Regions from separate parts of the Paenarthrobacter ilicis genome, predicted to be linked through region 4. Evidence: riboswitches for the same ligand, from Rfam matches in the RefSeq annotation. Region 4 holds a riboswitch; each other region holds the start of a gene.
What was found. A riboswitch is a leader RNA that binds a small molecule or an ion and turns the genes downstream of it on or off. The one in region 4 is predicted to bind S-adenosylmethionine.

Region 1 (5,774 bases), 440 kb from region 4:
GGTGGGCTACCTCATGGACCGCTTTGGGAAGTTCGGCTGGAGTACGCCGGTTGCCATTGTGGTGAGCGCCCTCCTGCGGGGGAGTTACCACCTCTATCAGGGCTTCGGGCCGTTCTTGGGCAACGTGGTGATGGGTTTGGTGTTCGCCTGGATCTACACCAGGACCAAACGCGTGATGCCGTTGGTCATTGCGCACGCCATCCTGGATATTGTGGCCTTTGTGGGCTTCAGTTTGTTCGGCAAGGCCATCGGCTTAGGTTAAGCGCAAGGCCCTTAAATGTATCCGGCCGCCATCGATGGGTGACGTCATTGGCACCCGCTGATGGCGGCCGAAGTTTCCGGGCAGGACCGCTCCCGTGAGGGACGATGCCGGGGCGGACAGGGTCAGATGGTGACTGCCCCTGAGGCGGTTTCGAACGTGACCGCCATGATGCCGGGCGTTCCACGCGGAGCAATCCACTGAACAGCTACGTCCTCCAGTGGCTTCTCCACTGGCTCGCCCAACCATTCGGTGACGCGTTCTGCCGAGCCGGCGATGGTGAGGCTGGACATCTTGACTTCACTTTCGTACGCCCTGGACGGGTGCAGGGTGGGGTCGCCCTCCCATTTGAGCAGGTACGGCACCTGGGGATCAGCGATCAGGCCGAGGATGCCAATCTGCTGCCAGACCAACTCGCGGCCGTCCGGGAATTTCCGGTTGCCCGGGACAGCGGCGCGTCCCAGGCGCTCTTCGAAGGGGGCCAGGTCATCCACAGCCACGCACCAGCCCATCCAGCCGCCACCGGCAGCCGAGCGGGCCCTTACTGCCTGGCCAAAAGGTGCTTTGTCTGAAGCGGGGTGGTCCAGGACCTCCACCACTTCAAGGTACTTGTTGTCCGCGAGGGGAATGATCATGTTCCGGGTGCCGAAGCGCGGGTGCACTCCACCCCGGACTGCGTCCACTCCGAGAGCCGCGGAAATTCGTTCGGTAGTGGCCAAAAGGCCATCTCGTTCACAGGCGTAAGAGACGTGATCCATGCGCATGGCTTCATCTTGGCACTTTGTGATTCGGGTCTCAGCTAAGCCATGCCTAACTAACATAGGACATGGCTCGCGGGGTATGGGAGCGTCATGGAATGACGCGTTACGACAGAAAGATACCGGCAGCGTCATAAAGCTGTCCAAGGCCCCGGACGCTTCCTAGACTGGCGACAGCTCACACCACACTGTCATTCACCCTGATTCCGTGCGCCACTAAAAGGAGATTTCCATGTCACAAGGATGGTCATTCGAAACACGCCAGATCCACGCAGGGCAGGCACCGGACGCCGCAACGGGCGCCCGTTCCCTCCCGATCTACCAGACCACGTCATTCGTTTTTCCCAGCGCTGAGAGTGCGGCCAACCGCTTCGCCCTGGCAGAGCTGGCACCCATCTACACGCGGATCGGAAACCCCACCCAGGAGGCCGTGGAGCAGCGGATCGCCAGCTTGGAAGGTGGCCTCGGTGCCCTGCTGTTGAGCTCAGGCCAGGCTGCCGAAACCTTCGCCATCCTGAACATCGCGGAGGCCGGCGATCACATCGTGGCCAGCCCCAGCCTTTACGGCGGAACCTACAACCTGCTGGCACACACCCTGAAGAAGTTCGGGATTTCCGTGACTTTCGTGGAGGATCCGGACAACCTGGATCAGTGGCGCGACGCCGTTCAGCCCAACACCAAGCTCTTCTTCGGCGAGGTCGTCTCCAATCCCCGCCAGGACGTATTGGACATTGAAGGCGTTGCCCGGACCGCCCATGAGGCGGGCGTGCCGCTGATCGTGGACAACACCCTCTCCACGCCGTACCTGATCCGTCCCATCGAGTGGGGTGCGGACATTGTGGTCCACTCCGCCACCAAGTACCTCGGCGGCCACGGCTCGGCAATCGCCGGCGTGATCGTGGATTCCGGAAACTTCGATTTCGGCAAGGACCCGGAGCGCTTCCCCGGGTTCAACACCCCCGATCCCAGCTACAACGGGCTGGTCTACGCCCGGGACCTGGGCAAGGACGGAGCCCTGGGCGCCAACCTCTCCTATGTCCTGAAGGCGCGCGTCCAACTGCTTCGTGACCTCGGCTCCGCGGTTTCGCCGTTCAATGCCTTCCTCATCGCGCAGGGCCTGGAAACACTGAGCCTGCGCGTGGAGAGGCATGTGGAGAACGCCACGAAAGTGGCCGAGTGGCTGGAAGCCCACGACGACGTCGAATCGGTCGCCTATGCGGGCCTGCCGTCCAGCCCGTGGTACGACCGTGGCCGGAAGTATGGCCCCAAGGGCACGGGCGCAATCGTTGCTTTCAATATCAAGGGCGGCGTTGAGGCAGGCAAGCGCTTTGTGGACGGACTGGAATTGCACTCCCACGTAGCCAACATCGGTGACGTCCGCTCCTTGGTCATCCACCCGGCGTCCACCACGCACAGCCAACTGACTGCCGAGCAACAGAACGTGGCCGGCGTCAACCCGGGACTGGTGCGCTTGTCGGTGGGCATTGAGCACGTGGATGACATCCTGGCTGACCTCGAGGCCGGGTTCCGGGCCGCGAAGGGCGCCTGACGCCAGGACGCGCGCACAGGGCACGCCGTCGCGCCCCCGGCAGCACGCCAAGGGCGCCGCCTGATCGACGATAATTCGTCAGGCGGCGCCCCAGAGGGCTGTTCCGTGAACCATGACGCCCCAAACCGTCACACTGGTGTCACATTCTTCGCCAGAACAGTGGTCTTTTTCCTAGACTCTACGTATTAGGTCATGAGTGCCAGCACACAGCCCCGGCTTGCTGGCCGGCAACCCTCCTTCCGCGGCGGGGTGCCCCGGGTGAAGACCTGGCCTGTCGCACGCAAGGCGGCAGGCAAGCGCGAGGTGAGGTTTTAAGGAATGACCATTACTGCTACAGCTCTCCCTACGTCCGGGGAAAAGGACGGAACAGTCAAGTACGCCAGAATAGGTTCCCTGGAGCTGGAGGCCGGCGGCTACCTGCCGGACGTTGTGCTGGGCTACGAGACATGGGGCAGGCTGAATGCTGATGCCTCCAACGCGGTGCTCATCCAGCACGCCCTGACCGGCAGCACGCACGTAGCCCGCGGGGACACGGCCGAGGAAGGCTGGTGGGAACAGCTGGTGGGCCCCGGTGCGACCGTGGACACCGACAGGTTCTTTGTGGTGTCCATCAACATCGTGGGCGGTTGCTACGGAAGTACCGGCCCGTCCACAGAGGCGCCGGACGGCAAGCCCTGGGGGTCCAGGTTCCCCTTGGTCACCCTCCGGGACAGCACCCTGGCCGAGGCGCGGCTGGCCGACGTCCTGGGCATCAACGCCTGGCACGCAGTGCTGGGGGGCTCCATGGGCGGCGCCCGGGCGTTGGAATGGGCAGTCACGCTGCCCGAGCGCGTGAAACGCTGCGGTGTCATCTCCGTGGGTGCCTACAGCACGGCCGAACAGATCGCATTCGCGCAGTCCCAAACGCTCGCCATCCGGCAGGATCCGCATTTCAACAACGGCGACTACTACGGCGGTCCGGCCCCCGAGGACGGTTTGGCCCTGGCCCGCAGGATCGCCCACATCACCTACCGTTCGGCACTGGAACTGGACCTCCGGTTCGGCCGGGACGCCCAGCATCAGGAGACTCCCCTCGCGGCAGCGGTCCTGGCGGAACGTGGCCGCTACCAGGTGGAAAGCTACCTCGACCATCAGGGCACCAAGCTGGTGAAGCGGTTCGACGCCAACAGCTACGTGGCCATCACGGAGGCACTGATGTCCCACGATGTAACGCGCGGCCGCGGAAACCTGGAGGTCGCACTGTCACGTGCCACGGCAGAGTTCTTTGTAGCCGCAGTGGATACGGACAGGCTCTACTTCCCGGCCCAGTCCGAGGAGCTCGCCGCGGCCCTGCCCGGGGACGTTGAGGTTCACCGCATCCAGGCACCGATCGGGCACGACGGCTTCCTGACCGAAATCGGCCAACTCTCAACCCAACTCCGCCAGGCCTTCTTCGCCTGAGGCAGCAGCGGGGCGGCAGTGCTAGCCGCGCATGATCTCCCCGCGCTGGCGCATGTAGTCCTCCATGGCGATCTCGCCGTTGGTGAACTTTGCGTCCAGCTCGGCGAGCCGCCGCGCGCGGAAGCCTTGGGGCTCAGAGCTGCCGGTGGGCAGGGGCTGTGGGGCGTTGGACTGCGCCGGATCGTTCGACGACGGGCCTGACTGCGGGTCCATGCCCGCGGGGCGGCTGGTGGCCGGCCCGGAGGGATACCCCTGGTAATCCTGGGTGGGGAAACCCTGCCCGGGAAAGTTCTGCCCAGGATAGTTCTGCCCAGGATAGTTCTGCCCAGGATAGTTCTGCGGAGGGTAGTTCTGATCCGGGTAGCCCTGCCCCTGGTAGTTCTGCGGAGGGTAACCGGGGTTGGGGTAATTCTGTCCCGGGTAACCCTGTCCCGGGTAACCTTGGCCCTGGTAGCCCTGCCCCTGGTTACCCTGACCCGGCAGGTTCTGCGGGGGATACCCCGGCCCGCGGTACTCGTTGTTCTGGAGGCGACGTGCCCGCGAGCGGTTGTACATGCGGATCCCGAGCGGGATCACCCACGAGCAGACGATGATCCAAAAGATCAGATTGTTCAATGTGGAGGCCTCCTAGGTCTTAGCCCAGCTTAGCCCGACGGCCCCAGCCATGCCCGATGGCTCAAACCAGTGTGATGTCCATGCCAAGGAAAGCTCCGTACCGTTCCACCTCGCGGTCCAGGGCAGCCTGTTCGGCCGGGGTAACAGCCCGGTTCATGCGGAGGTCCAGCTCGCAGACGCCGCCTTGGAAACCGTGCCGCCACCACCCGGCCAAACGGCCGTCCACCAGGACCACGTGCATGGGGCCCTTGTCCTCCGGGAAGTAGGGGGCGGTTCCGCCCAAATAGTGCCGGGACTGCGAGTAGCCCATCACGTATTCGTCATAGCACTGGATGAGGTCCGCCTTGACGTGGTCTTCCCGGTTTGTGCCCGCGGCTTCCAGAGCCAGCAGCTGGTCCATCCCGGTGGCGGGGAGGTGGAACTCCTGTCCTTCAAAGGCCATGGTTGCCAACTTTCCGGGAGCCGTGGCATGGGCTGCGGCCAAGCCCACTGTGATGTCCTGCATGGTCATGCCGGACCACGTGGCACAGTCCTTGACCGTGGCCGGACCACGGCTGCTGAAGTAGCGCAGCGCCAACCGCCCCAGGGCCTCCTCCCGGTCGTCGCTGGACAGCGGGTTCACCAAGGGACCGGAGACCCTCTCCCCGAAGAGGGCGTATGTCTGCTTGAGCGCTCCACCCGATGATCGAACCGGCGCCCCACTGACAAGAATTCCGCTGACCTCGGCATGCATCAGGTGGTACACGAAACCCAGTCCTTTGCCGGGGAACCCTGCCTGCCCCAGGATTCCGGCCAGCTCTTCCCTGGTTTTGTGGGCGCCGCCTTCCACTGCTTGGGCGAGGAGTCGGCCACTGCGGGCTGCGGCGTCCGGGTCGATGCCCGTTTGGCGGTACATGCCTTTGTTCCCTTGATGCAGCCGCTCCGCGGACAGTCCCATCAACCACCCCAGATCGTCGCGGTGGACGAAATGCCATGTGGGCCGCAGAATATGCGTCCGAAGGATGGTCCCCTCGGCGACTGCCAGCTCCACCGCGGAGGCGGTGACCCCCGGGGAACTTCTCTGTGCCAGGGTCCATCGGGCGTAGGCAAATTCCTGGGACTGCACCGCCAGCAGGTTCCGGACAGCTTCTGCGGGTGACGCCGCAAAGGGGGC
Region 2 (5,774 bases), 720 kb from region 4:
GGAAATGTGGCCACCCTGGCCATCTACGGCGGGATTTCCCTGGGGTTCTTTGTCTTGGGAATCTACCTGCAGCAAGTAGGTGGGATGGGGGCGACTGTCGCCGGCATTGCTTTGCTGCCCAGCACAGTGATCCTCATGCTCCTCGCGTCGTATTCCGGAGGGCTGGCGGGCAAATATGGTCCGCGGTGGTTCATGACGGTGGGACCGCTCCTGTGCGGGACAGGCTTCCTGATGTCCCTGGCAGTGGACGAACCCTTGAACTACTGGACCCAGGTATTGCCTGGGCAGATCGTTTTCGGAATCGGCCTGGCCACGCTTGTTGCGCCTCTCACCGCAGCGATCCTGGGCGCGGTTCCCCCGGAGGAAGCTGGAATAGGATCAGCCGTGAACAATGCCGTGGCTCGCATTGCCGGCCTGATTGCCATTGCTTTCGCCGGAGTGATTGTTGGCCCGGTTTTCTCAGGAGCGGGGCTCCGGAACGCACTGCTTGTCACGGCGGCCTTGTTCTTCCTGGGAGCGCTGGCCTCAATGGTGGGGATCAGGAATCCGCCCCGGGAACCCACGCCGTCGGCCGGGACTGCCGCTGGGGTTCAAAACTGACGACGGCGGGTCCGTTCAGGAAGCGGGAAGCACACAACCCGGGTGGGTTCCTGAGCTCTGGACCCACAACGCGGACGAGACTTCATCGGCGAGGTCGAACTCCCGGCCCTGTGAAGGGTTGCCGATACGCACCACCAGGGCACCACCGAAGGGCTTGCGTCCCAGAATCTCGATCGGAGCGTCCAAGGCTATTTCTTCGGTGGCCAGGTAGCGAAGCAATTCCGGGTTCTCGTCACTGATTCTGGTGATGCGGCCGGAATGTCCCTTGTCCAGTTCAATCATTTGATAGGCATGCGGGAGATCCACTGTGCCGTCCGCCGCGGGAATGGGATCGCCGTGGGGGTCGCGCAGTGGATGGCCGAGCTTGGCAGACATCCGTTCGATGAAGGTGTCCGACACAGCATGCTCCAGCATCTCGGCTTCATCGTGGACCTCGTCCCAGCTGTATCCGAGTTCCTCCACCAGGTAGGTTTCCAGGAGCCTGTGCCGTCGCACCATGGCGAGGGCAAGCTGCCGCCCTGATTCCGTCAGCCGGATGGCGCTGTAGGGCTGGTGGTTGACCAAGCCTTGGTCCTTGAGCTTACGGACCATCTCCGAAACCGAGGAGTTCGCTACACCCAGCCGCTGGGCAAGCTGGGAGGAGGTGATGGGCTTGTCCTGCCACTCCGTGAAGGAGTAGATGACCTTGACGTAGTCCTCTATCGAGGAGGAGGGCGTACTGGTCTTCACGTCACCAGCCTACCGTGGGGCCGTCCGAACCACTTTGCGGGCCCGCCAGGTTTGCGTCAAATAGGGCAAAGGAACGGTGTCCCCGGGAGCGTGTCTCAGGTGTTCGTACAGGTACCATTCCAGGTTTCCCAGCACCTTCTGGCGTGTAGCCTGATCCGCGCGGAGGTAGTAGCTGCGTGATTTGGTGAGTTCCATGATGGCTTCTGGTGTCAGGCGGTCCTCCCAGCGCGTATGGTGGCTTTCCAGATCGGTGAATTCCGGGCCTGTAACCGGCCTGAAGCCAGGTTTGTGGACATCACCGGCGTGCATGATCCGGGACAACCGGTGCACCCAGGGAATTGAGGTGTCCAGCTGGTTCCAGATCAACCCCAGGACACCTTCAGGGGACAGGATGCGTGAGAGTTCAGTGCTTGCAGCCAGCGGATCGCACCAATGCCAGGCTTGGGCAACGCTGACGACGTCGAATGTTGAGTCCGTCAGGCCAGTTGCCTCGGCCGTGCCCTCGCGGGCGTCCACCTCGGGGTACGCCGAGCGCAGTTGCTCCAGCATGTCCCGCGAAGGGTCCACCGCGGCTACGGTCAATCCGCGTTCAACAAGAAGGGCGGTAAACTTTCCGGTGCCGGCGCCGATGTCGGCTGCCGATGAGGCCCGGGCAGGGAGCAACCAGTCAACGGAGTCTGCCGGGTACCCCGGCCGGACACGGTCGTAGTGCTCGCCGCCATCCTGGAAGCTCCGGCCGAGTTCGTGCCTGCGGCCAGCCTGCAACTTCGGGCCCTTGGGCCCAGCCGGGCCGGGTACTGACCCGACGCCCTTCGGTGCCTTCGGTGAACTGCTGGCCACGCGGATCTCCTTCGCAGGGTGTAAAAGCAAACCCTACGAATTTACCGCAGTGCCGGCCGTTCCACCCCGGGTCGCACGTGCTTGGTCGCACACGCTTGGTCGCACGTGCTTGATCGCCCGAGCTTAATCGCCCGCGCCTAGTCGATGGTGCAGGGAGCGGCGCCAGCGGTTCCCGGAGTGTTCGGTGCCCAGTCCGGGTAGCTGCGGTGATCATTGGCAGGAACCCAGCGGCCCTCATCCACCACGTAATCCCAGCCGAGGCCGTCCACTGTCAGGGCTTCGATGCCGGCCAGAAGCCTGGAGGCATCCTCCAGCCGTGAACCCACGCCGAAGCTGGCGCGGAGCGAGCCCGAGGGCAAACCCAGCCGCTTGAGCAGGGGGTGGGCGCAGAAGCGGCCGTCGCGAAGGCCCACTCCATGTTCCGCTGCCAGATAAGCGGCCACCAAACCGGCGTCGAATCCCTCCACCGAGAAATTAACAACGCCAATGGTGTCCGTAGAGTCGCTGAAGATCTGGTGCACCGTGACGCCGTCCAGGGCTTCCAGTCCGGCTACCAGGTAGCTGCGGATGGCGGCTTCGTGGGCGTGCCATGCTCCTTCGTCCAGAGCGGCCAGGACTTGCGTTGCACGGGCCAGGGTTGCTGCGCCAAGAACGTTCGGCGAACCACCCTCGTGGCGGGCGGGACCGGTGGCCCAGCTCACCGAATCCAAGCGGGCCTCACGTACTGCCCCGCCGCCGGCCAAGTGGGGTGTTCCGGCGTCGAGCCAGTCAGGACGGCCCACTACGACTCCGGCGCCAAAGGGTGCGTACAGCTTGTGGCCGGAGAACACCACATAATCCACGTCTGCCTGCGCGATGTTGATGCGACGGTGTGGCGCCAACTGTGCCGCATCCACCACAATCCGGGCGCCGTATTGATGCGCCAGGGCGGCCAACTCCGCGATGGGCAGAATTTCGCCGGTGACGTTCGACGCTCCCGTAACGGCCAGCAGGCTCACGCCGCCCTGGGCCAGCTCGGCCCGGAGGTTGGCTACCGTCTCCTTCAGCGTCTTGGCTGCCACGACGCTCCTGTGGGGCACAGCCTGCCAGGGGAGAAGGTTGGCGTGGTGCTCAATGTCGAGGTAGAGGACGTCGCCTGCAGGTTCGCCGTCCACCAGGGGGAGGCATCCTGCCAGCAGGTTCAACGAGTCAGTGGTGTTGCGGGTGAAGATCACTACGTCATCAGCGCGGCCGCCCACGAACTCGCGCACGATGTTCCTGGAGTTCTCGTAGACGGATGTACTGATCTGCGACGCAAATCCAGCACCACGGTGGACGCTTGCGTAGTAGGGGAGGACCTCGTTGAGGTAAGCCGACACGATGGTCAGCGCCGGAGCCGAGGCTCCATAGTCCAGGTTTGCGTACCGGACGTGTCCACCCTGGATCAGTGGCGCCTGCAACTCGGCGCCTGTGACGGCCGCCAGTGGGCGCGCAGCAGCAGTGGTGAATGCAGCAGCGGAAGGGATCGGGGATTTAATCGTGGCAGTACTCATCAGACCTCATTCAAGAGGGACGCCCGCAAGGGGAATCCGCGCTTGCCGCATCCGTTCCGGACCGGCCGGGTCGTCACCCGGGGCACCCCACCGCGAATGGAGGGTTGCCGGCCAGCAAACCGGGGTTTAGCGCTGGCACTCGTGACCTGTAAAAAAGATTAGGGCACTCCCGGGAGCTGTCAAAAGCCGGGGGTAAATGTTAAGCCCATTGTTACGTTGGGCCTGATGTGAAGGATCTGGCGAATAAACGAACGGCGGCAGGGCCGAAAAGGGCCCAACCGCCGTCGAATATTCAGTAATGGTTCCAAAGCCGGGTTCTCTTAGAGGAGGTCATCCACTGCCGGATTGAGCCGCTTGAGGACCTCTGAGTGGAGAATCGAGTTCGTGGCAAGTGCGTTGCCCCCGAAGGGTCCGTCTTCGCCTTCCAGGGACGTGAAGCGTCCTCCGGCCTCCGTGACGATGGGAACCAGCGCCGCCATGTCGTAGAGGTTGAGCTCGGGCTCGCAGGCGATGTCGACTGCTCCCTCCGCAACCAGGCAGTATGACCAGAAATCGCCGTAGGCACGTGTACGCCAGATATCCTCTGTGAGCCCTATGAACTCATCGAGGTTGCCGCGTTCCTTCCATCCGGACAGGCTCGAATATGACATGGAGGCATCCGCCAGGGAGGACACATTCGAGACCCTGAGCCGGGTGGCCGAGGCCAGGGAGCGCCCCATATAGGCGCCCATGTCCTTGGCGGCCCACCAACGTTTACCCAGGGCCGGAGCGCTGACGACTCCCACAACCGGCTCGCCTTCGTCCACCAGTGCGATCAGGGTTGCCCATACCGGCACGCCGCGCACAAAGTTCTTGGTTCCATCTATGGGATCGATGATCCAGCGGCGCGAACCGTGGCCGCTGCTGCCGAACTCCTCACCGAGGACGGCATCACGGGGACGGGAGCGGGACAGTTGCCCGCGGATTGCTTCCTCTGCCGCCTTGTCAGCGTCGGTGACCGGGGTCAGGTCCGGCTTGGTCTCGATCTTCAGATCCAGCGCCTTGAAGCGATCCATGGTCTGCGCATCGACGGAATCGGCCAGGACGTGGGCCAGGCGCAAGTCATCGTTGTAGGTGGAAACGGGTTGGGTCATGCCACCAAACTATCCTGAAACGCAAGGATCAGGGGGAGGTGCGGCCCGTAACCATCAGTTGACGGTGCCGAGTTCCTTGGCTTCCTTGGCTTCCAGGCGCGGATCGGCTCCGAGCAGGCGGCGGAGGGACGCCAGCCGGGCCGGACCTGAGGGGCCCGCATGACCATCGGCCACCCAGGAGTCCAAGCCGCAATTGATGGCCGTGGCGTCGTGCTTGCATCCGCGTTCGCAGGTCTCGGTGCCAGGCTCCAGATCGGGGAAGGAATGCAGGATCCTGTCCGGGTCCACATGTGCCAGGCCGAAGGACCTGATGCCCGGCGTGTCAATGATCCAGCTTCCGGAGGGAGCATCAGCCAACTTCAACGCCAAGGCTGAGGACGATGTGTGCCGGCCACGCCCCGTGACGGCATTGACGCCTCCGGTTGCCCTCTCAGCGCCGGTCAGGGCGTTGACCATGGTGGATTTGCCCACGCCGGAGTGTCCCAGCATGACCGTTACCTTGCCGCCCAGGTGTGAGCGAAGCTGGCCCACGGCGTCCCTGTCCAATCGTGCGGAAAGTCCGTCGTCCGATCGGGCATCAATACCGCCGGCCTCTGAATTCGCTGTCCGGCTGATGATGACGGGGAAGTCCAGGCTCAGGTAGTTGGCCAGCAACTCGGTGGGGTCCTTGACGTCCGCCTTGGTGATGAGAAGCAGTGGTTCAATCCCGGCGTCGTAGGCTGCCACCAGGGCCCGGTCAATGAATCCCGTCCGTGGTTCAGGGTTGGCTGCGGCCACCACAATGACCAGTTGATCGGCATTGGCAACCACAACGCGTTCGATCGGATCGGTATCGTCAGCGCTTCGGCGCAGCAGCGTGCGACGTTCCTCCACCCGCACCAACCGGGCCAGCGTGTCTGCGGAGCCGGATACGTCGCCCACCAGGGCTACAAAATCTCCG
Region 3 (5,774 bases), 1.7 Mb from region 4:
GGACCTGATAGGCCAGGAGTGACTTCTCCTCCACAGCCGTATCCCGGCCCGACCCCAGCAGGGTGTTCAGCCCATAGACGCGTTGACCGGAGGAAGCAGCGCGCTCCACCACTTCACGGGATCGGCCAATGAGGGCCAGGACGTCCTGGGTGAGCTCCACCCGTGCTAGGGAATCGGACGCAGCCCGGGCAATATCCCCAGCACGGACATGTGCCGTTCCCAGCAGGAGAGTGTCATGTGACGCCATCAGAAATCCAGGAGGTTCTGGCGGAAGCCACCGTTGCCGTAACTCTTCCTCAACAGGCCGCGGCGGCGCAGCTCGGGGGTGAGCTTGTCCAGAACGCCGTGGACTGTGGCGGGATCCACGAAGCCGGAGAAGAGGAAACCGTCGCCGCCCACGGCAGCACCCGTTTCTTCCAGATAATCGGCAATCTCCTCCGCGGTGCCAATGATCGAATCGCCAGCGCCGCCGCTGCGGGCCTGGAGGATCTGCCGGAGCGTGGACCCGGGAGGAGCCGCCTTGGCGAAGTGCTCCAGCGTGCCTTGATTGCTGTTGGTGCTCAATTCCGGCAACGGAGCGTCCAGGTCGAATTGCTTGAAGTCGATCACCGAAAGATAGGAGATGGAATTCAGCTGGCTGTCGATGTCGCGCTGGGTCAGTTCCCGCCGCTGGGCACGGAGTTCCCGGGCTTCAGCGGTGGTTCCCACCACGGTGGGCTTCAGAACAAAAAGTACCTTGACGGCGTCGGGATCCCTTCCTGCCTTGGTGGCCTCGGTACGGATCGAATCACGGTAGGCCTTCATGCCGTCCACACCGCGGGCCAAGGCGATGGCCACGTCCGCGTGCCCACCTGCGAAAGCCTTGCCGCGGGGAGAGGCGCCGGCTTGAACCAGCACGGGCTCCTCGGGCAGGGGTGCAGTGTTCAGCGGGCCCCGGACGGAGAAGAAATCACCGGTGTGATGGATGGGATGCACTTTGTTGTGATCGGCGAAGACGCCGGCGGAGCTGTCCTCACGGATCGCGTCAGGTTCCCAGCTACGCCACAGCTGCCTGACCACGTCCACGAATTCCTCAGCCTTTTCGTACCGTAGGTCGTGCTCGATCTGCTGGTCCAACCCGTAGTTTTGCGCGGCGAGGTCGCTGCCGGAGGTCACCACGTTCCAGCCCAACTGGCCGTCGGAGAAGTGCTGCAGGGTGGCCAGCAGCCGTGCAGCAGTAAACGGCGGGTAGAAGGAAGCACTGACGGTGGGAACAATGCCCAGGTGCTGGGTGGCTGAGAGCAGGTACGGAACCAACGCCAAAGGATCGTGCTTGGGCGCGAAGGATGCGTGGGCCAGGGAAACCTCGGCCGTGCCCCCGTAGGTGTCCGGAACAGTCAGCGAATCCTCAATGATGAACAGGTCCAGGCCGGATCGCTCGAACGCGCGCACCGCCTCCTGGTACAGGGCTGGCTTCTTCCAGTCATAGCCCAGGCTGTAGCCCGGAGTTCCCCAGCCCTGGACGCCAAATCCGTGGCCTACAAACCATCCAAAATGCAGCATGGGCTCGAGTGTAGAACTGCTCTGTCCGTTCACCGCGACCTGATTTCTTGCGAAGTTACAGGGGGACGTACTGCGTCAATTATGCTCCCGGGAGGTCACAAAAGGACCCAGCCCAAGGCATTGCCGGTTACGCAACATGACGGTGGTGATTCTGCCTCCAAGTGCGCCCAAGCGCTGCGAAATGCTACGTTTTTCTTGAGTAATGAGTACCAGCGCGAAGCCCTGACTTGCTGGTCGGCAACCCTCTCTCCGGCGGGGTGCCTCAGGTGACTACTCGGCGTATCGGACAAATTCGAACTGCAAGCGTGACTGAGGAGCACCAGCTATGCCTGAACCCACTGAAGAAAAACTTTCCTACCGCCTGATAACGGGCCCGGATAACCGCGAATTCTGCGAGCGCATCAGCGCGGCCCTGGCTGAAGGCTACGTCCTCCATGGCAGCCCGGCAGCAACGTTCAACGGTGCCCAGGTCATTGTTGCCCAAGCCGTTGTGCTGCCCGCCGCCATCGCGAGTGCCGACGCCGCGGTGGCAACCGCCGTCGACGAATTGGAAGGCGACGACGAAGCATTCGAGGGACACGCATGAGCTACGCAGGTGACCTGAACCCGCAGGATGCGTGGGCCAAGCTTGAGGAGGGCGCCATTTTGGTGGACGTCCGCACCGAAGCCGAATGGGCCCACATCGGCATCCCGGACACCAAGGCAACGGAGAACGATCCCCTGTTCATCCAGTGGAACCTCGCCGGAGGAATCCCCAACCCCAGCTTCATCGAGGACCTGCAGCAGCAGGCTCCGGAGGGTGACGGCGTCGAACTGGTGTTCCTTTGCCGTTCAGGGCAGCGGTCAATCTCCGCCGCCACGGCAGCAACGCAGGCCGGCTTCACCGCCTACAACGTTCTTGAAGGCTTTGAAGGTGAGCCGGACCGCTATGGCGAGCGCACTGTCAATGGTTGGAAAAACCGCGGCCTGCCGACGAACCTGGGGACCAACTAAATGACTTTCAATCCCGACGCCGCCGGCTGGAGCCCCGACACCCAGGCCGTACGCGGTGGACTTGACCGTACCAATTTCCAGGAAACGTCCGAGGCCGTCTTCCTGAACTCCGGCTTCGTTTACGAATCCGCGGCAGCAGCCGAGCGCGCTTTTACGGGCGAGGACGAACGATTCGTCTACTCCCGATACGGCAACCCGTCGGTGGCCACCTTCCAGGAGCGCCTCCGACTGCTGGAAGGCACCGAAGCTTGCTTTGCGACCGCGTCGGGCATGTCCGCGGTCTTCACCGCATTGGGTGCCCTGTTGGCAGCAGGCGACCGTGTGGTGGCCGCCCGGTCACTGTTTGGCTCCTGCTTTGTGATCCTGAACGAAATCCTGCCGCGCTGGGGCGTGGAAACGGTGTTTGTTGATGGCCCGGACCTGGACCAGTGGCGCGAAGCCCTGGCTGAGCCCACCACTGCGGTGTTCTTCGAATCGCCGTCAAACCCCATGCAGGAAATCGTGGATGTTGAAGCGGTCAGCGCGTTGGCCCATGCTGCCGGAGCCACCGTGGTGGTGGACAACGTGTTTGCCACGCCGCTGTTGCAGCGTTGTGGCGACCTGGGCGCTGACGTGATTGTGTACTCGGGGACCAAGCACATTGATGGCCAGGGACGCGTCCTGGGTGGCGCAATCCTGGGTACCAAGGAATTCATCGATGGGCCCGTGAAGCAGCTCATGCGGCACACCGGCCCCGCACTGTCCGCCTTCAACGCATGGGTGCTGACCAAGGGCCTGGAGACCATGGGCCTGCGTGTGGGCCACAGCTCGGCCTCCGCCTTGAAGATCGCGGAATGGCTGGAGCAGCAGCCCGCCATCAGCTGGGTCAAGTACCCGCTGTTGAAGTCCCACCCGCAATATGAGCTCGCGGCACAGCAGATGAAGGCCGGCGGAACAGTGCTGACCTTCGAGTTGTCCCCGTCCTCCGGGCGTTCCGCAAAAGAAGCCGCCTTCGCTTTGCTGGACGGCCTGGGGGTCATCGACATTTCCAACAACCTGGGTGACTCCAAGTCGCTCATCACCCACCCGGCCACCACCACCCACCGCGCCATGGGCCCGGAGGGTCGCGCAGCAATTGGGCTGAGCGATGGCGTGGTGCGGTTGTCCGTGGGCCTTGAGGACGTTGAGGACCTGATTCTGGACCTGGAAAAAGCCCTCAAACAGGTGTAGGGCCGCCACGATGGTGTGGTTCGCCGGGCATCGGTAGGCCAACGCGGCACTTTCTGCTGGATCATCGCCTAGGACAGTGGGGCGGAAGCACGGGCTTCCAGGGTTTCACCAAGTGGGGAATTCGATGATTCAGCAGAAATTGCCATGACCTTATCCACATAAGACAGGCTCCCCGGTCCCAACAGTCTCGCGCCGTGGCTGGCTGTCCCTATGGACGCACACGAATTCTTGGTTTCAGTGGGTGGAGTGGCAAAAGTCAGTCTCCTTAGAGGACACGGTTACGGACCAGCGGAACTCCGGAAGATGGACGGAGCGTACCAACCCCGGCACGGCATCTGGGCATTACCTTCCGCGGATAAGGAGTATCTCTCTGCTCTTGTGCACAACGGATACCTCACGTGCGCCAGTGCGGCCGTCCGCTATGGGCTCTGGCTCAAAGACCAGCCAACACGTCTCCACTTGGCAACAAGGCATAACCGCGGCGGTGGATTCATACGGCATGGTGGCCTGCGGCTGGGTTCGGAGGGACTCTTGCCCGTCGCCTCCTTGGAAGACACTGTCATCCATGCCTTGACTTGCCTGTCCGACGTCGATGCCATTGCAATGGCAGAGTCGGCGATGAAAAAGTGCGGAGTTGCCCGGGACGTCCTTGAAAGTGAGCTGACAGCCAACTACTTCGGAAATGCGAGGAGGAGGTTGCGCATGGCCGATGGCCTGTCCGAATCCGTCCCGGAAATCAGCGCCCGAATACTGTTCGAAGCGGAGGGACTTTCCTTCAAACGCCAAGTCCGCATCCCAGGCGTGGGCCGGGTGGACACGCTGGTGGACGACTGGTTGATCGTGGAGGTCAACGGCTATAAGTTTCACAGCTCAAGGGCTGCGTGGAGAAAGGACATGGGCAGATTGAACGCCGCGCAGGCCCTGGGATTCCAAACATTGGCCTTTGCCCCGGAAGAGATCTGGAATTCTCCGGACGAGGTCATGGCCCAGATCCGCAGGCTCTTGGCGCGAGGAAAACCGCAGGCGCGGGCTTGAACGAATTTCTGCTGGATCATCGGCCAGGGCAGCAAGAGGAGAGTCCGGAGTTCCGGGGTTCCACCACGTGCGTAGGCCGATGATCCAGCAAAAAGGGCTGGAGCTTAGTCCTGGAAGTACTCGATCTTGGCACCGATGGTGTTCAACCGCTCGGCCAGGTCCTCGTAGCCGCGCTCGATCACGTAGATGTTGCGCAGCTCGGAGGTACCGCGTGCGGCGAGCATGGCCAGGAGAAGGCAGGCGGCAGGGCGGAGGGCTGGCGGGCAGCCGATCTCCGCAGCACGCCACTTGGTGGGCCCGTTCACGTAGATGCGGTGCGGGTCCAGCAACTGAACCTGTGCGCCCAGCTTGTTGAGCTCCGTCAGGTAGATGGCCCTGTTTTCGTAGACCCAATCGTGGATCATGGTTTGGCCTTCGGCGTTGCCAGCGATCACAGCGAAGAAGGGCAAGTTGTCGATGTTCAGCCCGGGGAAAGGCATCGGGTGGATCTTATCCTGCGGTGCCTTGAGCTCGGAGGGCTTGGTGGTCACGTCCACCAACCGGGTCCGCCCGTTGCGGGCCATGTACTCGCCGGAGATCTCCATTTTCTGGCCCATCTGCTCCAGGGTGGCGAGCTCGATTTCCATGAACTCTATGGGCACCCGGCGGATGGTTACCTCGGAATTGGTGACAATGCCGGCGGTAATAAGGCTCATGGCCTCGATGGGGTCCTCGGACGGGAAGTACTCGATGTCCACGTCAATCGCCGGCCGTCCGGTGATCTTCAGCGTGGTGGTGCCGACTCCGGCGATCTCCACACCCAGGCCCTGCAGGTAGAAGCAGAGATCCTGGACCATGTAATTGGGGCTGGCGTTGCGGATCACGGTGGTGCCCTTGCGGTGCGCGGCCGCCATGATGGCGTTTTCCGTGACAGTGTCCCCGCGTTCTGTCAGGACGAAGGAACGGTGGTCCGCGTCTGCCGGCGGTGCTTCCACGGAGTAGAAGCCTGACTTGGC
Region 4 (5,774 bases):
CTCCTGGCCGGGGAAAATTTTCACGTCATCTGCCGGACGCCCGGCCTTGAGGGTGCGGGCCACGATGTCGTCGCGGAATTTCTTGGCATCCTCCAATTCGGGGTGTGCCGAGAAGATCACGTCGGCGTTCCGCACGGCGAAGTCACGGCCGTCCGGCGAGTCCCCTGCCTGGAACAAAACAGGGTGCTGCTGGCTGGAGCGCGGAAGGCTGCCGGTGATGTCGACGTCGAAACTCTCGTCCTGGCGCTTGACTGTGGTGATGGCGTCCTCGCGGAGCCAGCGTGGATCATTCCGGGACCCGGCGATTGCGCCGTCAGCCCAGGAATCCCAGATGGCTTTTGCTGTCTGAACGAACGCTTCGGCCCGGACGTAGCGGTCCTCGTGCTTGAGGAACCCGCCGCGCCTGAAGTTGGCACCGGTCCATGCGTTGTCCGTGGTGACGATGTTCCATGCCGCACGGCCGCCGGACAGCAGGTCCAGACTGGCCAAGCGGTGGGCGAGGTCCGCGGGATCGTTATACGTGGTGTTCTGCGTCGCCACCAAACCGATGTTGGTGGTGATGGCTGCGAGAGCGGCGAGGGCGGTCTGCGCGTCGGGACGGCCCACGACATCCAGATCGTGGATCTTTCCAAGGTGTTCCCGGAGGCGGAGTCCCTCTCCGAGGAAGAAGGCGGAGAAGAGGCCGCGTTCAGCTGTCTGGGCGACCCGGCGGAATGATTCGAAGTCCGTTTGCGAGCCGCTTTGTGCGTCCTTCCATACGGTGGTGTGGTTGACGCCTTGGAAGAAGACACCGAATTGAATCTGGCCGTTGCCTGCGATGCGGTGATGGTTGGTCATGGTTCTGCTCTCTGAATGTGGCTCTTGGGAGTGTGGTCTGGGCGCAGCTCAGGCCGCGGCGAAGCGGTTCACGGGACGGGGAAGTCCGAAGCTTTCCCGCAACGTGCTTCCCGGGGCCGGCGCTACCACCAGCCCGGTGCGGCGCAGTGCGGGGAGCACCTTGTTGGCCAATTCGGGGAGGTCCACATCCAGGACCGCTGGTTTGAGGCGGACGCCGTCGGCTGCTGCGAACAGCGTGGTGAGCAGTTCCACCAGCCCTTCGGCGCTGCCCACGTAGCGGGCTCCGCCTGTCCATTCCTCGTACGAGTCCAGTTCGGCCAGACGGCCCGCGGCTGCCTGTCCACGGGAATCGAGGATGACGTCCAGCTCCACCAGGGTCCTCGGCGCACCCGCGGCAGCTGCTGCCTGGGCTGCTTGCGGGAGGGCGTCCGTGGTGGCTGCCGAGACCAAGGCAACGTCAGCTTCGACGGCGGGAATCAGCTCGGCGGGCGCGAACACCACTACCTGCCCTTGGAGTGGGCGCGGGATGATGGACGGTCCCTTGACGGAGAAGCGCTCACCCTCAAAGTCGGCGTAGTGCAGCTTGTCCCGGTCCACGTATCGGCCGGTGGCGACGTCACGGATCACGGCGTCGTCTTCCCAGGAGTCCCAGAGCCGGCGGCTGGCTTGGACCACATCTGCGGCTTCGCTGACTGCCTCGCCTTCCGGCAACTGACTACGGCCAACAGAACGGGCCTCGGCACGGAGGTTGTCCGCGTTGACCAGCCAACCCGCCCTCCCCAAGGAGGAGTAGTCCAGGCTGGCCAGCTGCGTGGCTACATGGAACGGCTCGGTGAAGAGCGTTCCGGCTTCGGGGACCAGGCCGATGGAGCGGGTGATGGGTGCCGCGAAAGCTGCCCGCTGGATCGCGTCGATCCGTCCGGCGATTCCAGTGGATTCGGTGTCCACCACGCGGGTGTCCTTGAAGGTTGCTACGTGGAAACCGGCGATGTCCGCTGCCTGGACAGTTTCACGGATCCGTTGGCCCCCCAAGAGCGCCTGCGGATCATGGTGGGCCTTGCGCCACGCAGCTGGGTGGGCGCCGCCGCCGTCGAGCTCCAACGCGATGACGCGGGAGCGGAATTCGGGTACAGGAGTGGAAGGCATGATTCTCTCTTTCAGAGGCCGCACAGCGGCCGGGACGACATTCACTTGCCGCAGATGCGGCCTGGTCTGTTTCCGGAGCACCCCGCCACGTAATGCCTGAGGGTTGCCGCAGCACGAGCCGGTCCTTGGCGTGCTGACTCTTGACCTGAACTTGAATCTAGGAGGCTGTCCAAGGAATGTACAAACCGCTGGACTTGCGGCGTCAAGGCGGGAAATACCACGTCAAAGGGCTGCTGGAATCGTCATTTTCGGGTTTTGGAAGGGTCGGTTGTGACGGCCCGTTTCGCCGGATTTCGCTGGATTTACTCCGGTTGAGCGGGGTGACGGATCGGCTTTGGCCTCTGCGCGGGGCTCCGTAGTGTCGTGCCATGCCGAAGCCTCCAGTTACTCCCCTGTCCGTCCTTGACCTGAGCCCGGTATCGGCCGGTCAGACTCCCGGCGATGCCCTGCGGAGCACCCTTGCCCTTGCCGCCGCTGCCGAGGCTTCCGGCTACTCGCGGTATTGGCTGGCCGAGCACCACCTCAACACCGGCGTTGCCGGGTCAGCCCCGCACATTCTGGCCGGGTTGGTTGCCTCCGCCACCAAGACCATCAGGGTGGGGACCGCTGCCACTCTGCTGGGGAACTACCGTCCCCTTCAGATTGCGGAGAGCATTGGAACACTGGCCGCCGTGTTCCCGGACCGCGTGGACTTGGGCTTTGGCCGCTCCGGCCCGCCCAAATCCCCCAGCGATCCGGCTCCGGGAGTGGTACCCGCTGACTCTTCGGAGCCCACCGATCGAGTGGTTGACGGACTGCTGATCCCCGCGCCGCGCCCCATCTTCGGCGCTGTCCTGCCCAGGAAGTTCCGGCTGCAGGGTGAACTGCTGGGCCGCTTCCCCGGGGACACGGACAACTTCGAGAACGACATCCAGGACATCATCGGATTTTTCACCGGCGAGTACAGGACCAAACACGGCGAGGAAGTCACGGCTACACCCGCCCTCGGCCAAGCGCCGCAGTTCTGGGTCCACGGCTCAACAGCCGGACCCAGTGCACGGTTGGCCGGCAAGTTGGGCCTCCCCTTCGGCGCGAACTACCACGTGGCACCGGCGGGGGTTCTGGACTCCATCGCCGAGTACAGGGCTCACTTCGAACCCTCCGCGGCTTTGCCGGAACCGCATGTGATCGTCTCTGCGGACGTGCTGGTGGCTCCGGACGAACGCCAGGCCCAGCGCCTGGCCCGCGGCTACGCCCAGTGGGTTTACGGGATCCGCAGCGGCCAGGGTGCCATCCCGTACCCGTCACCGGAGGATGCGCTGGAGCTTTTCTTGGACGCCGAAGCCGGGGAGCTCATCAAGGATCGCCTGGACACACGGTTCGTGGGTGACCCCCACCAGGTCAGCGAAGGACTCCGCACTTTGCAGCGGGCCACGGGTGCCCAGGAACTTCTCATCACCACCATTGCCCATGATCCCGCCGACCGGCAGAACTCCTACCAGCTGCTGGCCGAGGTATGGGGTCTCTAGCTTTTCCGATTTTCCAACCACCACCTATATAAGGGAGCACCATGTCCATCGAAACCACAGTCCGGGAACCCGTCCAGGACACCCAGCTGATCACCGCCGATGCCGCCGCCAAGCTCATCGAAGAAGGCGCCCTGCTGATCGATGTCCGCAGCGAAGGCGGCCGCGCCAGCACCGGCGCAGTCCCCGGCGCTGTGGTGGTGAACCGCGAGCACGTGGAGGAGGACTTCAGCCTTGAATCCGCCCACCGGCTGCCCCAGGTCACCGGCAAGGACCAGAAGATCGTGGTGTTCTGCGGCTCTGTAAACGGTTCACGACCCGTCGCGCAGAAGCTCCAGGTTCTCGGCTACGCCAACGCTGTCCACGTGGACGGCGGCTTCCCGGCCCTCCGCAACGCCGGCGTCCCCACCACCGGACCCACCGCACCGCCCGTCGAAACGGCACCGCCCGCCGCCACTACTCAGGCGTCCAACGAATCGGTGACTTCCGAACGCTGAGTACCTGCCGCCGTCGGGCCTTCCGGCGCCAGCACCACCGCCGTCGTCGCGGCTTCCCTCCCGGAAGTCACGACGACGGCACTCGTCTTTGTGCGGTCCCGCGCCTCGCGCAGCCAGTCGATTCCGCCGGCGAGCAAGGCGACACCCAGCAAGATGCAGCACATGACGATGCCTTGGTGGAAGGCGTTCTTGGAAGCTTGGCCGGTGGCCGCGCCCTGTGCTTGAAGGAACATTCCGGCTGCCGCGGCTGAGCAAAGCGCGGCAGCGAACCGCTGGCTGAGTTGGTAGAACCCTGCGGCCACTCCGGCGGCGCCCACGGGCGCATGGGCGAGGGTGAGTGTCTGGTTCGGTGCAACCACCAGGCCTGTTGCCACACCTTGGAGAAGCCCGACGGCGGCAACCGCAAGGGCCGCTTTTCCGCCGTCGAGCCCCTGCACAAAAAGGTCCTTGGCAATCAGGCAGGCCAGACTGCCGAGAAGCGCGTAGACGATCCCGGCCCGCCCGTACCGGGCCACGAAACGCCAACTGAAACTGGACGCCAGCAGCATGCCGGCGGCTTGCGGCGCAAGGATCGCTGCGGCAGCCAAGGGAGCCATCCCGGTTCCGGAGAGGAAATAGAAGGCGGTCACGGCCGCCATTCCGGCACCGACGCCAAACTGGCAGAGTGCCACCACTGTGCCCAGTGCGTAACCCTTGGATTTCGCCAGCGATGCACTGAGCAACGGGGTTCGGCCACGCCGGTGGTACAGGATCTCCCAGCCGGCGAAGGCGAGGAGCGCACCGGCACCGACAGCCAGCGACGTCACAGCAATGGTGCCGGCGCCGTAGATGGTGGGAATGAGTGATGCCACCACCACTCCGCCCAGCAGCAGCGCGCCCAAGATGTCGATGGACGGCTTGGCGTTTCCGGGGTGTTTGCCTGCCGGCCGCGGGATGAGCCGGAAAGCAAGTGGCACCAGGATCAGCACCAAGGGAACGTTCGCCAGGAACAGGATCCGCCATCCGATCGCGGGGTCGCCCAGTGAGAGGACGAGCCCCCCGATCAGTGGTCCGCATACTGCAGCGGAACCACCCGCGGCGGCGTAGGCGCCCAAGGCCTTCGCGCGGTCGTGTCCCTGATAGATGTCCTGCAGGAGTCCGAGAACCTGCGGATTCAGTGTGCCCGCGCCGAGTCCTTGGAGCAGCCTGGCAATGATGACCAGCGAGGGGTCGGTGGCCAGTCCACCCACCAGGCTGGATGCCCCGAAAACGGCAATACCGGCGATGAAAAGCGTGCGCCTCCCGACGATGTCGCCCAGCCTGCCGGCGGGAACCAATGCGACGCCGAACGCCAGCGAGTAGCTCGCCAGGATCCACTGCACGGACCCGGAGTCGGCGTGGAGGGAAGCTGACATCGCGGGAACGGCCAGGACGAACATGGACTGGTCCAGCAGCGTGATGAATCCGGCACCCAGGCAAAGCCAGAGGGCGGAACGTTTAGCGTGATTTCCGTGGCCCATGATTGTGGACTCTAGGCGGGTTGTCCCGGGGGCCGGGCATCGCGAGACACCCGGTTAAGGGGCGTTAATCCGGGTTACCGCAGGTGACTTGTTTATGACCCTTTGGTTCGTGTTCGCCGACGATGCAGTCACGGAACGACGCGGCGGGAAACGCTTTTTTATGGGGCGATGGCCACGTCCTAGCGTGGGCCGCATGACCGTGTATGAATCAGTCCTGGAGGCAATCGGCGGCACTCCCCTGCTTCGGCTGAAGCGCCTGGGCGAAGGTGTCCGGCCCCGTATTTACGCGA

Region 1: linked by a shared signal. The riboswitch ahead of metX (homoserine O-acetyltransferase MetX) and the one ahead of JOE60_RS08375 (LLM class flavin-dependent oxidoreductase) in region 4 are both predicted to bind S-adenosylmethionine.
Region 2: linked by a shared signal. The riboswitch ahead of JOE60_RS11640 (aminotransferase class V-fold PLP-dependent enzyme) and the one ahead of JOE60_RS08375 (LLM class flavin-dependent oxidoreductase) in region 4 are both predicted to bind S-adenosylmethionine.
Region 3: linked by a shared signal. The riboswitch ahead of JOE60_RS15990 (DUF1737 domain-containing protein) and the one ahead of JOE60_RS08375 (LLM class flavin-dependent oxidoreductase) in region 4 are both predicted to bind S-adenosylmethionine.

What each region holds. Positions count from the first base shown of each region.
Region 1 is NZ_JAFBCD010000001.1:1,390,689-1,396,462, forward strand. It holds gene JOE60_RS06350 (CPBP family intramembrane glutamic endopeptidase) at 1-262, shown strand, start outside; gene JOE60_RS06355 (VOC family protein) at 385-1,023, opposite strand; gene JOE60_RS06360 (bifunctional o-acetylhomoserine/o-acetylserine sulfhydrylase) at 1,250-2,566, shown strand; SAM riboswitch class IV at 2,755-2,871, shown strand; gene metX (homoserine O-acetyltransferase MetX) at 2,885-4,006, shown strand; gene JOE60_RS06370 (hypothetical protein) at 4,028-4,621, opposite strand; gene JOE60_RS06375 (winged helix DNA-binding domain-containing protein) at 4,683-5,774, opposite strand, start outside.
Region 2 is NZ_JAFBCD010000001.1:2,546,750-2,552,523, reverse strand. It holds gene JOE60_RS11655 (MFS transporter) at 1-600, shown strand, start outside; gene JOE60_RS11650 (metal-dependent transcriptional regulator) at 616-1,329, opposite strand; gene JOE60_RS11645 (class I SAM-dependent methyltransferase) at 1,339-2,169, opposite strand; gene JOE60_RS11640 (aminotransferase class V-fold PLP-dependent enzyme) at 2,307-3,701, opposite strand; SAM riboswitch class IV at 3,735-3,848, opposite strand; gene hisN (histidinol-phosphatase) at 4,022-4,834, opposite strand; gene rsgA (ribosome small subunit-dependent GTPase A) at 4,889-5,774, opposite strand, start outside.
Region 3 is NZ_JAFBCD010000001.1:3,499,494-3,505,267, forward strand. It holds gene JOE60_RS15980 (aromatic amino acid ammonia-lyase) at 1-247, opposite strand, end outside; gene JOE60_RS15985 (NtaA/DmoA family FMN-dependent monooxygenase) at 247-1,575, opposite strand; SAM riboswitch class IV at 1,741-1,854, shown strand; gene JOE60_RS15990 (DUF1737 domain-containing protein) at 1,868-2,128, shown strand; gene JOE60_RS15995 (rhodanese-like domain-containing protein) at 2,125-2,535, shown strand; gene JOE60_RS16000 (O-succinylhomoserine sulfhydrylase) at 2,536-3,744, shown strand; gene JOE60_RS16005 (endonuclease domain-containing protein) at 3,955-4,779, shown strand; gene JOE60_RS16010 (UDP-N-acetylglucosamine 1-carboxyvinyltransferase) at 4,884-5,774, opposite strand, start outside.
Region 4 is NZ_JAFBCD010000001.1:1,829,110-1,834,883, reverse strand. It holds gene JOE60_RS08380 (NtaA/DmoA family FMN-dependent monooxygenase) at 1-837, opposite strand, end outside; gene JOE60_RS08375 (LLM class flavin-dependent oxidoreductase) at 886-1,983, opposite strand; SAM riboswitch class IV at 2,020-2,129, opposite strand; gene JOE60_RS08370 (LLM class flavin-dependent oxidoreductase) at 2,352-3,491, shown strand; gene JOE60_RS08365 (rhodanese-like domain-containing protein) at 3,533-3,985, shown strand; gene JOE60_RS08360 (MFS transporter) at 3,949-5,484, opposite strand; gene JOE60_RS08355 (PLP-dependent cysteine synthase family protein) at 5,678-5,774, shown strand, end outside.